DNA from 3 places in the Streptomyces sp. NPDC051286 genome. Region 3 is predicted to be linked to each of the others. Evidence: predicted binding sites of a transcription regulator. Region 3 holds the regulator's gene; each other region holds the start of a gene.
The links. Region 3 encodes HrcA, which represses chaperone genes, less so after heat shock. Its sites were predicted from a motif close to TTNGCACTCNGNNNNNCNGAGTGCNAA; they were not measured.

Region 1 (5,159 bases), on a different contig from region 3:
GAAAGCCCGCTGTCTCACTAAACTGGAAGGATCCCATCCGGACCTCAGGACCGGGAGACGCCATGAGATTCGTACAAGTAATCGACTGCAAGACGGATCGGTTCGACGACATGGACCGCCTCATGGACGAATGGGTCGCACAGACCAAGGGCACCCGGACGGCTACGCACAGCCTCATCGGCAAGGACCGCTCCGACGGGTCTCACTACGTCGAGATCGTCGAATTCCCTTCGTACGAAGATGCGATGGCGAACTCGAAGCTGCCGGAGACCGACCAGATCTTCCAGGAGCTGGTGGCGCTCTGCGACGGGATGCCCACCTTCACCGACCTCGATGTGGTCCGTGACGAACAGTTGAACCAGACACTGTCGCGCCGGTTCTTCCACGAGATCGCTGTCGGGGGCAACCTCGAAGCCATCGACGAGGTGTTCGCGCCCGACTACATCGACCACGACGTCGCGAAGGAACAGGACACGGTGATCGGGTCCGACTCCCTGAAGAACGAGGTGATCGCATGGCGCGCGGCCTTCGACTTCACCTTCAGCCTGGACCGGCAGGTCTGTGAGGGTGACGACGTCGTGACGCTGTGGACCTGGACCGGCACCCACGAGGGCGACTTCATGGGGATCGCCCCCACGGGCAGGCAGTGCACCATGACGGGCACCACGATCTTCCGGTTCAAGGACGGCAGGATCCAGGAAGGCTGGTGGCACGAGGATCTCCTCGGCCTGATGCGGCAGCTCGGCGCGCTCGACTGATCCAACGGCAAAGAACGGCCGAAGGCCCCCGTTCCCCTCGCTGAACAGCGGGGCGAACGGGGGCCTTGTGCGGCGGTGAGCCGAGGTGGCAGCGCGTCAGTGCGAGTGACCGTGGCCGCCGTGACCGGCTTCGGCCTCTTCCTCGGCCGGCTTCTCGACGACCAGGGTCTCGGTCGTCAGCAGCAGCGACGCGATGGACGCGGCGTTCTCCAGCGCGGAGCGGGTGACCTTGACCGGGTCGATGACGCCGGCCTTCACCAGGTCGCCGTACTCGCCCGTCGCGGCGTTGAAGCCCTGGCCCTTGTCGAGCTCGGCGACCTTCGAGGTGATGACGTAACCCTCGAGGCCGGCGTTCTCGGCGATCCAGCGCAGCGGCTCGACCGCGGCGCGGCGCACGACCGCGACACCGGTGGCCTCGTCGCCGGTCTTGTCGAGGTTGCCCTCGAGAACCTTGACGGCGTGGACCAGAGCGGAGCCACCACCGGAGACGATGCCCTCCTCGACCGCGGCGCGGGTCGCGGAGATGGCGTCCTCCAGACGGTGCTTCTTCTCCTTGAGCTCCACCTCGGTGGCGGCACCGACACGGATCACGCACACGCCGCCGGCCAGCTTCGCGAGGCGCTCCTGGAGCTTCTCGCGGTCCCAGTCGGAGTCGGTGGCGTCGATCTCGGCCTTGATCTGGTTGACCCGGCCCTTGACGTCGCCGGGCTCGCCGCCGCCGTCCACGATGGTCGTGTCGTCCTTGGAGACCGTGACACGGCGGGCGGTGCCCAGCACGTCCAGACCGGCCTGGTCGAGCTTGAGGCCGACCTCCTCGGCGATGACGGTCGCACCGGTGAGGGTGGCGATGTCGCCGAGCATGGCCTTGCGGCGGTCACCGAAGCCCGGGGCCTTCACCGCGACGGCGTTGAAGGTGCCACGGATCTTGTTGACGACCAGGGTCGACAGGGCCTCGCCCTCGACGTCCTCGGCGATGATCAGCAGCGGCTTGGAGCCACCGGCCTGGATGACCTTCTCCAGCAGCGGGAGCAGCTCCTGGATCGAGCCGATCTTGCCCTGGTGGATCAGGATGTACGGGTCGTCGAGGACGGCCTCCATACGCTCCTGGTCGGTCACCATGTACGGGGACAGGTAACCCTTGTCGAAGGCCATGCCCTCGGTGAACTCGAGGTCCAGGCCGAAGGTGTTGGACTCCTCGACGGTGATGACGCCGTCCTTGCCGACCTTGTCCATCGCGTCCGCGATGAGCTCGCCGACCTGCGAGTCCTGCGCGGAGAGCGCGGCCACGGCGGCGATGTCGGACTTGTCGTCGATCGGGCGGGCGGTCGCGAGGAGCTCCTCGGACACAGCCTTGACCGCGGCGTCGATGCCCTTCTTCAGGGCGGCCGGGGAAGCGCCCGCGGCAACGTTGCGCAGGCCCTCGCGGACGAGCGCCTGGGCGAGCACGGTGGCGGTGGTGGTGCCGTCACCCGCTACGTCGTTGGTCTTGGTCGCCACCTCCTTCACCAGCTGGGCACCGAGGTTCTCGTACGGGTCGTCGAGCTCGACCTCGCGCGCGATGGTGACACCGTCGTTGGTGATGGTGGGAGCGCCGAACTTCTTGTCGATGACGACGTTGCGGCCCTTGGGGCCGATCGTCACCTTGACCGTGTCGGCAAGCTTGTTGACGCCGCGCTCAAGGGCGCGACGGGCGTCCTCGTCGAACTTCAGAATCTTCGCCATGGGAGCTGAACTGTCCTCTCGAACGAACTGCGCCCCTGACCGCCCGGCTTGTTATCTCGCAGGGGGCCAGGGGCGCAGAACGGAAGCAAACGTGTGTGAATTACTTCTCGATGATCGCGAGCACGTCGCGAGCCGAGAGGACGAGGTACTCCTCGCCGTTGTACTTCACCTCGGTGCCGCCGTACTTGCTGTACAGCACGATGTCACCGGTCTTGACGTCGAGCGGCAGACGCTCGCCGTTCTCGAAGCGGCCCGGGCCCACGGCCAGGACGACGCCCTCCTGGGGCTTCTCCTTGGCGGTGTCCGGGATGACCAGGCCAGAGGCCGTGGTCTGCTCGGCGTCGAGCGGCTGGACCACAATGCGGTCCTCAAGCGGCTTGATGGCAACCTTGGAGCTGGTGGTCGTCACGATCCGGCCTCCCCCTTCGGAGATCTCGGGGTTAACTGCGGGGTTAACTGTCTGGGGTGGCGATCAGGTGGGTCCGTCGTCGCGGGTGCCGGACCTGCCGGTCGCACAGTACTGCTGGCACTCTCCAGTGGGGAGTGCCAGAGCTGAGACTATGACCGCGATTAGCACTCGGTCAAGCGGAGTGCCAATTCAGTCCGGTCGTGGCGTCACCGCACCGGACTGCTCCCGGGACGACGTACGGGGAACGAAGGGACGAACCGCACCGTTCCGTACGACGGTGAGGAGGTGCCGGACGTCAGGCCCCCCGTCGGCGCCCGCGCCTTCATCCGCCGGCACCGCGACCCCGGCCCCGACCCCAAGGCGTTGCCCGACCTGCTCGACGGCTGGGAAACCGAGACCATGAACGCCCACGGCCGGTCCCGAGCGACGCGAAGCGCCCGTCCCTCCGGTGCTGCCGGGGACGGGCGCTTGCGCAGGGTCGCTCAGCCCTGGAGCTTCATGCCCCCGGGTGAGGTGAGGCCCTCGTCGGGGTGGGCTCCCAGGCAGCGCCCGACGCAATTCCTCCTGCTGTGCACGACGGTCCGGCAACCCGTTCCCGGGCCGCCGCGTTCACGAACACATCACTGTCGGCCTTGAGGACCCCAACGGCGTTCTGCTGACCGACCACTTCAGTTATCGCCGACAGCAGACTCCTTGGGCGGGCTGCCATGGCCCGATGCGCTGGTGGGCGGCGCGCACGTCGGCTGCGGGCAGGGCGGTTGATTCGCGGAGCCGCGGCCGGCGTCGCGCCGCTGCGCGCAAACCGGCCCCGGGCGGGCCCGGTCCGGTCCTTCGCCGCGATCGCACCGCGCCTCGTGACCGTACGGCAGGCACCCCGTCCCGGCGCCCGCTCCGCCGGACGGTCCCGACCAGTCGGGCCACCAGTGTCTCAGCGGCGGAGACAACCATGGAGGCCCGGGCTCCTGCAGCCATCCCGGCCGGCCGCAGGAGCCGACGACCATCGGCCCCGCCTCCCCCTGATCACCCCGCACACCCTGCCGGCGCTCCGGCTCCGCCACCGGTCCCGGCCCCGGCGTCCGGTGCGGCCGGCTCACCTTCTGCGCGGCCTTCCGGCCCAGCCGTTCGATCGGGTCGACCGACTGCGCACACCCCGCGGTGGCGGTCAGGAACGCACCGGCTGCCAGCAGTCCGGCGAGCATCCGGTGCGCCCTTCTCATACGTGGTTCTCCAGCCGGGCCACGGCGTACCCCTTGTCCGCGATGGTCCTCATGACCGCCCGGACCAGGTCGGCCATGGAGCCGCTCCAGTCCTCACGGCCCCTGACGTGCGTGAGGATGATGTCGCCCGGGTGCAGGTCGCGTGCGGCCTGCGTCCGCTGGGCGGAGCCGCCCGGATGCCCGGCGGCGGGGCCGCCGCCGGACTCGGAGGCGCAGCCGGGCGCGGCTGCGGCGACAAGGAGTGCGGCCAGGACCACATGGCCCGGTCCGCGCCGCATGACGCCCGGACCATGCCCCTGTGCGGTTAAATCTTCCTTTTGTCGTACAAGCCGCATGGTTTCGCATACTGCCAGTGGCTGCCCGGCCGCTGGGGCCGACACCTCCGCCGGGCCCGCGCGGTCCCCCGGCTGGCTCACAATGGGCCGGTGAACGCCTTCGATCCGACCGGCCCGACCGACCCGCTCGCCGCCTTCATGGCCCTGCGCACACCCGAGGGCGAGGCACTCCTCGCCGAGCTGCGGGCCTACGACCCCTCCCAGGAGCTCGCCACCGCCACCCGGCTGCGCCGCGGCCATCCGGCCCCGCTGGTGTCGGCGGCGCTGGGACAGGCGCGGCTGCGGCAGCGGGCGGTGGCGAAGTTCGGCGCCGGGGACGCGTACCGGATGTTCTTCACACCGAACGGCGTCGAGCAGGCGACCCGTACCTCGGTCGCCACCTACCGCGCCCGGCGCTTCGCCGACGCGGGCGTGCGCAGCGTCGCCGACCTCTGCTGCGGGATCGGCGGTGACGCCATCGCCCTCGCCCGCGCGGGCATCTCCGTCCTCGCCGTGGACCGCGACCCGCTGACCGCCGAGGTGGCCCGCGCCAATGCCGCCGCACTCGGCCTCGACACCCTGATCGAGGTGCGCTGCGCCGATGTCACCGAGATCGACACGTCTGCGTACGACGCGGTCTTCGTCGACCCGGCCCGGCGCGGCGGGCGCGGCAGGATCTTCGACCCCGAGGCGTACTCGCCGCCGCTCTCCTGGGCGACCGGCGCCGCGCTGGCGGCCC
Region 2 (5,159 bases), on a different contig from region 3:
GCGCGTCCTGTTTCGGGCCGCTCGAAGTGGCGTACGACCTGCCGAGCGGCTCCCCGGACGAGCTGAGGAAGCGCATCGAGGCCGGACCGGACAATATCTGGCGCTACGCGCCGCTGCTGCCCGTCCCCGCCGATGTCGCGGACAAGCCCAGCATCAACCCCGGCTTCACCAAGCTGGTCAAGGCCGACAACCTCGCCCGTGAGCTGGGCGTCACCGGCGGTCTGTACGTCAAGGACGACTCCGGCAACCCGACGCACTCCTTCAAGGACCGCGTCGTCGCGATCGCCGTCGAGGCCGCCCGCGCCTTCGGTTTCACCACTCTCTCCTGCTCCTCCACCGGCAACCTCGCCGGTGCGGTGGGCGCGGCCGCGGCCCGGGCCGGCTTCCGGTCCTGCGTGTTCATCCCGCACGACCTGGAGCAGGGCAAGGTCGTCATGGCCGCGGTGTACGGCGGTGAGCTGGTCGGCATCGAGGGCAACTACGACGACGTCAACCGCTTCTGCTCGGAGCTCATCGGCGACCCGCTCGGTGAGGGCTGGGGCTTCGTCAACGTCAACCTGCGCCCGTACTACGGCGAGGGTTCCAAGACGCTCGCGTACGAGATCTGCGAGCAGCTCGGCTGGCAGCTGCCCGACCAGCTCGTCATCCCGATCGCGTCCGGCTCGCAGCTCACGAAGATCGACAAGGGTCTTCAGGAGCTGATCAAGCTCGGCCTCGTCGAGGACAAGCCGTACAAGATCTTCGGCGCCCAGGCCGAAGGCTGTTCCCCGGTCTCCACGGCCTTCAAGGCCGGTCACGACGTCGTGCGCCCGCAGAAGCCGAACACGATCGCCAAGTCCCTGGCGATCGGCAATCCGGCCGACGGTCCGTACGTCCTGGACATCGCCCGCCGCACCGGCGGCGCGGTCGAGGACGTCGACGACGAGCAGATCGTCGACGCGATCAAGCTGCTGGCCCGCACCGAGGGCATCTTCGCCGAGACGGCGGGCGGGGTGACGGTCGGTGTGACGAGGAAACTGATCGAGGCGGGTCTGCTGGACCCGACGCTCACCACGGTCGTCCTGAACACCGGTGACGGTCTGAAGACGCTGGACGCGGTCGCCCCGACGACCGGCCCGACCGCGACCATCCGGCCCAGTCTGGACGCGTTCCGCGACGCCGGCCTCGCCAACGGCTGACCCGATCACCCGAGACATAAGGAAGGCACCCAGATGAGCGTCAAGGTCCGTATCCCCACCATCCTGCGCACCTACACGGGCGGCCAGGCCGAGGTCCCGGCCGAGGGCTCGACCCTCTCCCAGGTCATCGAGTCGCTGGAGCAGAACCACCCGGGCATCGCCGCGCGTGTCCTGGACGACCAGGGCAAGCTCCGCCGCTTCGTGAACGTGTACGTCAACGACGACGACGTGCGCTTCGAGGGTGGCCTGGAGGCGGCCACCCCGGACGGCGCGGGCATCTCCATCATCCCGGCGGTCGCGGGCGGCTGCTGACCCGCAGTCGGCCCTGCGGGTCACTTCGCAGCGTTACCGGAATTGCCCCCTCTGCAAGCTAAGCGGAGGGGGCAATTCTGCATGGTTGAGCGCGGTAGAGTGGGGAAGTCCCCTCCGCTGCCCGTGCCGACCGCATATGAGAATGCGCCCGCTCGCGACAAGATGCAGCCAAAGTGTTCGAACTCCTTGAGCCGTAAGTGGCCTTTGTCCGGCCCGACTTGCCCTGGAATCGCGTAAATTCCTCATATTCGGGCGTTCGGCGCTGCCCAGAATTCTCGTCCGATTGACCTGTTGCAGAGGGCAGTTGGACAGATACATTCAGCCGCGGTCGACGCGTTCCGGCGCACGCACCCTCTCCTGTCGGAGGGTGAGTTCTGACCCGGGTCCGCGAAGTGCGGTCCTGTGCAAGGGCCAGTAATAGGGGAGTTAGGCATGGCTCAGGGCACCGTCAAGTGGTTCAACGCGGAGAAGGGGTACGGCTTCATCGCGGTCGACGGTGGTGCGGATGTTTTCGTCCACTACAGCGCGATCCAGATGGACGGGTACCGCACCCTCGAAGAGGGTCAGCGAGTTGAATTCGAAATCTCGCAGGGCCAGAAGGGGCCGCAGGCGGACATGGTCAAGCTCGCCGTCGGCTGAGCTCGACGCGGTCGGCCAACGACACTACTCACGCACGAAGGGCCCGTACCCCCGGGGGTACGGGCCCTTCGTGCGTCCCGGAGCCCGCCCGCGACCGCGCCACCGCTGCCCGGCGCCATCCGCGAACTCGAAGGGGCGCTTGCACTCGAAGGGGTCGAGTGCTAATCATTGGGCGTTAGCACTCTGACGTTGAGAGTGACAGAAGGACCGGGTCGGTGAGGCCCGCAGGCCCGGCGGGGCAAGGAACCGTCAGGCACGCAGGCCGTCCGTCGCGGGCGCCACACGGTCCGGAGCAATCCACCCCTGTCCGGGAGGACCACTTCACATGGCCAAGATCATCGCGTTCGACGAGGAAGCGCGGCGCGGCCTCGAGCGCGGGATGAACCAGCTCGCCGACGCCGTCAAGGTGACCCTCGGCCCCAAGGGCCGGAACGTTGTCCTTGAGAAGAAGTGGGGCGCACCCACGATCACCAACGATGGTGTCTCCATCGCCAAGGAGATCGAGCTCGAGGACCCGTACGAGAAGATCGGCGCAGAGCTGGTCAAGGAAGTCGCCAAGAAGACGGACGACGTCGCCGGCGACGGTACGACCACCGCCACCGTTCTCGCCCAGGCACTCGTCCGTGAGGGCCTCCGCAACGTCGCCGCGGGTGCGAACCCGATGGCCCTCAAGCGGGGCATCGAGAAGGCCGTCGAGGCCGTCTCCGCCGCTCTGCTGGAGCAGGCCAAGGACGTGGAGACCAAGGAGCAGATCGCTTCCACGGCCTCCATCTCCGCCGCCGACACCCAGATCGGCGAGCTCATCGCCGAGGCGATGGACAAGGTCGGCAAGGAAGGCGTCATCACCGTCGAGGAGTCCCAGACCTTCGGTCTGGAGCTGGAGCTCACCGAGGGTATGCGCTTCGACAAGGGCTACATCTCGGCGTACTTCGCCACCGACATGGAGCGTATGGAGTCGGCCCTGGACGACCCGTACATCCTGATCGTCAACTCCAAGGTCAGCAACGTGAAGGACCTCCTTCCGCTGCTGGAGAAGGTCATGCAGTCCGGCAAGCCGCTGCTGATCATCGCCGAGGACGTCGAGGGCGAGGCCCTGTCGACCCTGGTCGTCAACAAGATCCGTGGCACCTTCAAGTCCGTCGCCGTCAAGGCCCCGGGCTTCGGTGACCGCCGCAAGGCCATGCTCGGCGACATCGCCATCCTCACCGGTGGCACCGTCATCTCCGAGGAGGTCGGTCTCAAGCTGGAGAACGCCGGCCTGGACCTGCTGGGCCGTGCCCGCAAGGTCGTCATCACCAAGGACGAGACGACGATCGTCGACGGCGCCGGTGACACCGACCAGGTTCAGGGTCGCGTCAACCAGATCCGTGCCGAGATCGAGAACTCCGACTCGGACTACGACCGCGAGAAGCTCCAGGAGCGCCTGGCGAAGCTGGCCGGCGGCGTGGCCGTCATCAAGGCCGGTGCCGCGACCGAGGTCGAGCTCAAGGAGCGCAAGCACCGCATCGAGGACGCCGTTCGCAACGCGAAGGCGGCCGTCGAGGAGGGCATCGTCGCCGGTGGTGGCGTGGCGCTGCTGCAGGCTTCCGCCGTCTTCGAGAAGCTGGAGCTCTCGGGTGACGAGGCGACCGGCGCCAACGCCGTCAAGCTGGCGCTGGAGGCCCCGCTCAAGCAGATCGCCGTCAACGGTGGTCTCGAGGGTGGCGTCGTCGTCGAGAAGGTGCGCAACCTGGCCGTCGGCCACGGTCTGAACGCCGCGACCGGCGAGTACGTCGACATGATCGCCGAGGGCATTCTCGACCCGGCGAAGGTCACGCGCTCCGCCCTGCAGAACGCCGCGTCGATCGCCGCGCTGTTCCTGACCACCGAGGCCGTCATCGCCGACAAGCCGGAGAAGGCCGCTGCGGCCGCTCCGGGCGGCATGCCGGGCGGTGACATGGACTTCTGATCCTGACGGATCGGTAAGTGCCTGTACGTCGGCCCCCGGGACCAGTTGGTCCCGGGGGCCGACGTCATGTCCGGCGCTGGTGCGTTCAGGCGTTGGGGCGCTTGCCGTGGTTCGCCTTCTTCTTCTTGCGACCGCGTCGCTTGTTGCCTCGCTTGGCCATGGCGAATATCTCCTTATGTCGGGATTTGCCCATGCGTCAGTCAGCTTAATACCGCACCCGCATGTGGGGGCGTGGTCTCGGTGTTTGTGGTGGCGCGGCGCTGCTGCAGGCTTCCGGCGCCCGTACGTCGGCCCCGGGACCAGTTGGTCCCGGGGCCGACGTCGTCGTACCCGGCGCTGCTACATGCTGTTACAGCCGCTCGATGATCCAGGAGCAGAGTTCCTCGGTCACGAGGGTGTGGCCCTCGTTCTGCGAGGCGAGCTTGAAATCGTCGAGCTCGCTGTCCTCCGGCGACAGATCGTCGATGGGTAGATTTCGGACAGCGGTCACGTGGCCGAGTTCGGTGGGTCGTCGCTGGTCCGGGTGGTGAGGACGGGATTTCTTGTGCTGCTCCACCCGCGCCTCGGTCTCCCGCACCGGCAGGGCCGGGTCCCCCGCCGCGCGGCGTCTGAGTACAGGCCACGCGGAACGGTACGGACGGGGTCACCGTGCGCGTGATCAAGCCGTCCGGTCCGTGATGGCGCAGGGTCCGAGGGGGCTATCTCTGGCTGATGCTCGCCGGTCTGGGGCCGGGCACCGTAGCCCGGACTGGTCTTGGGTGGGAAGGGTGCAGCCGGGCGGGCGTCAGGGCCCGCCGGGCTGCACCCGGTTCAGAGGATTCAGTTCGTCGCGTCGGGCTTCACGATGTCCGGCAGCTTCGCCTCGAACAGCTCGTCGAGCTTCAGCGAGGGCAGGATGTGGCCCTGGTTGGCAGCGTCATCGGCCACGCTCGCGCCCCACGAGGACGCCGCGAAGCGCTGGTTGGGCGTGCCGTGGTGACCGGGGCTGTCGAAGGAGCAGTCGCCGACCGCGTAGAAGGACTTCTCGGAGCCCAGCACCCGCTTGGCGTTGAGGGCCTCGCCTCGCGAGTGGGTGAGGAAGT
Region 3 (5,159 bases):
TCCACCTTCGGGCCCCCGGGCCCAGACCCTGGGGCGTGTGTCGAAAGTCCCGCCTGCCTGGCGACGCCTGGCATGCTCGCTGCGTTGTCGGGCTCGCCCCGATACGCCTGGTATCGGGGCGCCCCTCCGCCTTGCGATCGCACGCACCAGACGCCGCCAGCCCCGCGCTACGGGCGGACGGCGCACCCTCCTAGGCCGGAGCTGTCACGAAGTCGATCAGGTGTTCAACCGAGCCCAGCAGCGCCGGTTCCAGATCCTTGTACGAGCGGACCGTCGACAGGATGCGCTGCCACGCCGCGCCCGTGTTCTCCGGCCAGCCCAGTGACCGGCACACGCCCGTCTTCCAGTCCAGGCCGCGGGGCACCACCGGCCAGGAGCCGATGCCCACCGACGCCGGCTTCACCGCCTCCCAGATGTCGATGTACGGATGCCCCACCACCAGCACGTTCGCGTCGGTGACCTCGGCCGCGATTCTCGACTCCTTCGAGCCGGGGACCAGGTGGTCGACCAGGACGCCCAGACGCGCATCCGGGCCGGGGGCGAAGGAGCGGACGATGGACGGGAGGTCGTCGACGCCTTCCAGGTACTCCACCACCACACCCTCGATGCGCAGGTCGTCGCCCCAGACCCGTTCGACCAACTCCGCGTCGTGCCGGCCTTCCACGTAGATCCGGCCCGCCCGCGCCACCCGGGCCCGCGCGCCGGGGACCGCCACGGAACCGGAGGCCGTGCGGGCGGGGCGGGCCGGGCCGGTCGCCGAGGGGCGTACGAGAGTGATGACGCGGCCCTCCAGGAGGAAGCCGCGCGGTTCCATCGGGAACACCCGGTGCTTGCCGAAACGGTCCTCCAGAGTCACCGTCGGGCCCTGCGCCGTCTTCTCGCAGCGGATCACCGCACCGCAGAAGCCGGTGGAGACCTCCTCCACGACCAGATCGGACTCGGCGGGGACCTCGGGCACGGGAGCGGACTTCTTCCAGGGCGGGGTCAGGTCCGGGTGGTAGCTGCGCATCGGACGACGATAGGACGGAAACCGGTCACGACACGCCGAAGGCGTCGGACAGCCGGTCACGTTGGGCCCGTACGAACGCCGCGTCCACGACGGCCCCGTGCCCCGGCACATACACCGCGTCCTCGCCGCCCAGCGCCAGCAGCCGGTCCAGCGCGGCCGGCCAGCGCGACGGGATCGCGTCCGGGCCCGCCTGCGGTTCGCCCGATTCCTCGACCAGGTCGCCGCAGAGGACCACGGCCGGGGAGTCGGGCACGAGGGCGACGAGGTCGTGGCCGCTGTGCGCAGGGCCCAGGTTCGCCAGCAGTACCTGACGGCCGCCGCCCAGGTCGAGCGTCCATTCGCCGCAGACCTGGTGATGCGGCGCCACCAGGACGTCCGCCGCCTGCGCCGCGTCCTCCTCGGACACCCCGTGGCGTACCGCGTCGGCGTACAGCTCGTCCGCACCGCCGGTGAGAAGAGCGGCCGTACCGATGGCGCCGTACACCTCCGCCCCGGCGAATGCCGCGGTGCCGAGCACATGGTCGAAATGAGGGTGGCTGAGTGCGATATGCGTCACCCTCCGGCCGGTCATGGCCTGCACCTGGGTCCGTATCTCCACACCTTCGCGCAGCGTCGATCCCGTGTCGAAGAGCAGGGCCGCCTCCGCTCCGACCACCAGTGCGACCGTGGCGTCCCACCCGGGGAGCCTCCGGCGGCCCACGCCGTTGCCCAGTCGCTCCCAGCCGAACTCTTCCCAAGACGCGTCCATGCGGAGACGCTATCGGCATCGACCTGCGCAGTCTCGGGGTGGGGTGGCCGGTCGCCCTTGCTAGGGCCCCACCCGACCGCCGTACACTGGCGGGGGTCGCTGGCACTCGTACGCATCGAGTGCCAGGAATCACCGGAGATCGACCAGAACCACCGAGGAAACACAGCTGGAGGTGTGCGCCATGCTCAGCGAACGCAGACTCGAGGTGCTGCGCGCCATCGTCCAGGACTATGTCGGCACCGAGGAGCCCGTCGGCTCCAAGGCGCTCACCGAGCGGCACAAGCTGGGGGTCTCCCCGGCCACCGTCCGCAACGACATGGCTGTGCTCGAGGACGAGGGTTTCATCGCCCAGCCCCACACCAGCGCGGGTCGCATCCCGACGGACAAGGGCTACCGTCTCTTCGTCGACAAGCTCGCGGGGGTCAAGCCCCTGTCGTCGCCGGAGCGCAGGGCCATCCAGAACTTCCTCGACGGTGCGGTCGACCTCGACGACGTCGTGGGCCGCACCGTGCGGCTGCTCGCGCAGTTGACCCGGCAGGTCGCCGTCGTCCAGTACCCCTCGCTGACCCGGTCCACGGTGCGGCATGTGGAACTGCTGTCGCTGGCGCCCGCCCGGCTGATGCTCGTGCTGATCACGGACACCGGCCGGGTCGAACAGCGCATGATCGACTGTCCCGCGCCGTTCGGTGAGACCTCTCTCGCCGATCTGCGGGCCCGGCTCAACAGCCGGGTCGTGGGGCGCCGGTTCTCGGACGTCCCGCAGCTGGTGCAGGACCTGCCGGAATCCTTCGAGAGCGAGGACCGGGGAACCGTGTCCACCGTGCTCTCCACCCTGCTCGAAACCCTCGTCGAGGAGACGGAGGAGCGGCTGATGATCGGCGGCACCTCCAACCTCACCCGCTTCGGGCACGACTTCCCTCTGATGATCCGGCCGGTGCTGGAGGCGCTGGAGGAGCAGGTCGTGCTGCTGAAGCTGCTCGGCGAGGCCAAGGACTCGGGCATGACCGTACGTATCGGGCACGAGAACGCCCACGAGGGGCTCAACTCCACGTCCGTCGTCGCGGTCGGCTACGGTTCGGGCGACGAGGCAGTCGCCAAACTCGGCGTGGTCGGACCGACCCGCATGGACTACCCCGGAACGATGGGAGCGGTACGCGCAGTGGCACGTTACGTCGGACAGATCCTGGCGGAGTCGTAAGTGGCCACCGACTACTACGCCGTTCTCGGCGTGCGCCGCGACGCATCTCAGGACGAGATCAAGAAGGCCTTCCGGCGGCTCGCACGCGAGCTGCATCCGGACGTCAACCCCGATCCGAAGACCCAGGAGCGGTTCAAGGAGATCAACGCCGCCTACGAGGTGTTGTCGGACCCGCAGAAGAAGCAGGTCTACGACCTCGGCGGCGACCCGCTGTCCGCCTCCGGCGGCGGTGGCGCGGGCGGATTCGGACAGGGTGGCTTCGGCAACTTCTCCGACATCATGGACGCGTTCTTCGGCACGGCGTCGCAGCGTGGACCACGGTCGCGCACCCGGCGCGGCCAGGACGCGATGATCCGGCTGGAGATCGATCTCGCCGAGGCGGCGTTCGGTACCACCAAGGACATCCAGGTCGACACGGCCGTCGTCTGTACGACCTGCAGCGGCGAGGGCGCCGCACCCGGCACCTCCGCCCAGACCTGTGACATGTGCCGCGGCCGCGGCGAGGTCTCCCAGGTCACCCGGTCGTTCCTCGGCCAGGTCATGACCTCGCGGCCCTGCCCGCAGTGCCAGGGCTTCGGTACGGTCGTGCCGACCCCGTGCCCGGAGTGCGCCGGTGACGGCCGCATCCGTTCGCGGCGCACGCTCACCGTGAAGATCCCCGCCGGTGTCGACAACGGCACCCGCATCCAGCTCGCGGGCGAGGGCGAGGTCGGCCCCGGCGGCGGCCCGGCCGGCGACCTGTACGTCGAGATCCATGAGCTGCCGCACCCGGTGTTCCAGCGCCGCGGCGACGACATGCACTGCACGGTCACCATCCCCATGACAGCGGGCGCGCTCGGCACGAAGGTGCCGCTGGAGACGCTCGACGGCCTGGAGGAGGTCGACATCCGGCCGGGCACCCAGTCCGGCCAGTCGGTTCCGCTGCACGGCCGCGGCATCACGCATCTGCGGGGCGGCGGGCGCGGCGACCTGATCGTGCACGTCGAGGTGACGACCCCGTCGAAGCTGGACCCGGAGCAGGAGCGACTGCTGCGGGAGCTCGCGAAGCTGCGTGGCGAGGAGCGGCCCACCGGTCAGTTCCAGCCAGGGCAACAGGGACTCTTCTCCCGCCTGAAGGATGCGTTCAACGGCCGCTGAGGACCGTCCGCACCCGCTGTTCCCTTGCGCCGTAGCGCCCGCCCGTCCCCGGACCGGCGGGCGCTACGGCGTTCCGCGTATACCGCTCCGGTCATGACGTGGCTGATTCGGCAGGGTGCACCGGACGTGACACGATGCGGTCATGTCATCCGCGTTGACTGATCTCTGCCGGTATCCGATCGTGCAGGCCCCCATGGCGGGCGGTGTGTCCTGTCCGCAGCTCGTGTCGGCCGTTGCCGAAGCCGGTGGGCTCGGCTTCCTGGCCGCCGGGTACAAGACTGCCGACGGCATGTACAACGAGATCAAACAGCTGCGCGGAATGACCGGTCAGCCGTTCGGCGTCAACCTCTTCATGCCGCAGCCGAACCTCGCCGACCCGAGCGCCGTCGAGGTGTACCGGCACCAGCTCGCCGGTGAGGCCGCCTGGTACGAGACCCCGCTCGGTGACCCGGACTCCAGTGGTGACGACGGCTACGAGGCCAAGCTCGCGATTCTCCTGGAGGACCCCGTTCCGGTGGTCTCCTTCACGTTCGGCTGCCCCACCCGCGACGCCCTCGACGCGCTCGCCGGAGTCGGTACGTACACCGTCGTGACGGTCACCTCGCCCGAGGAGGCCCAGGCCGCCCAGCGGGCGGGCGCCGACGCGATCTGTGTCCAGGGCGTCGAGGCGGGCGGCCATCGGTCCACCCACCGCGACGACCCACAGGCCGACGACGCCGGCATCGGGCTGCTCACTCTGGTGGCCCAGGTCCGTGAGGCCGTGCAGCTGCCGCTCATCGCGTCCGGCGGCATCATGCGCGGCTCCCAGATCGCGGCGGTCGTCGCGGCGGGCGCGGAGGCGGCGCAGCTCGGCACGGCATTCCTGGTCTGCCCCGAGTCCGGCGCCCATCTGCTGCACAAGCAGGCGCTGACCAACCCGCTGTTCGTACGGACGGCCCTGACCCGGGCGTTCTCCGGACGCCCCGCCCGCGGCCTCGTCAACCGCTTCATGCGCGAGCACGGTCCTTACGCCCCCGCCGCCTACCCGCAGGTGCACCATGTCACCAGCGGGCTGCGCAAGGCCGCGG

Region 1: a site for HrcA is predicted at 3,051-3,077, ahead of groES (co-chaperone GroES). Genes of this name have one in related genera too.
Region 2: a site for HrcA is predicted at 2,268-2,294, ahead of groL (chaperonin GroEL). Genes of this name have one in related genera too.

What each region holds. Positions count from the first base shown of each region.
Region 1 covers NZ_JBITER010000009.1:100,025-105,183, forward strand. Annotated here, with positions in the region: gene ACIBB8_RS11945 (ester cyclase) at 63-758, shown strand; gene groL (chaperonin GroEL) at 855-2,480, opposite strand; gene groES (co-chaperone GroES) at 2,581-2,889, opposite strand; partial or broken gene ACIBB8_RS11960 (polysaccharide deacetylase family protein) at 4,103-4,249, opposite strand; gene ACIBB8_RS11965 (methyltransferase domain-containing protein) at 4,580-5,159, shown strand, end outside.
Region 2 covers NZ_JBITER010000038.1:25,478-30,636, forward strand. Annotated here, with positions in the region: gene thrC (threonine synthase) at 1-1,178, shown strand, start outside; gene ACIBB8_RS28815 (MoaD/ThiS family protein) at 1,212-1,490, shown strand; gene ACIBB8_RS28820 (cold-shock protein) at 1,923-2,129, shown strand; gene groL (chaperonin GroEL) at 2,455-4,077, shown strand; gene ACIBB8_RS28830 (50S ribosomal protein bL37) at 4,163-4,237, opposite strand; gene ACIBB8_RS28835 (hypothetical protein) at 4,427-4,567, opposite strand; gene ACIBB8_RS28840 (hypothetical protein) at 4,897-5,159, opposite strand, start outside.
Region 3 covers NZ_JBITER010000001.1:23,533-28,691, forward strand. Annotated here, with positions in the region: gene ACIBB8_RS00080 (DUF3097 domain-containing protein) at 191-1,009, opposite strand; gene ACIBB8_RS00085 (MBL fold metallo-hydrolase) at 1,035-1,757, opposite strand; gene hrcA (heat-inducible transcriptional repressor HrcA) at 1,939-2,955, shown strand; gene dnaJ (molecular chaperone DnaJ) at 2,956-4,092, shown strand; gene ACIBB8_RS00100 (nitronate monooxygenase) at 4,235-5,159, shown strand, end outside.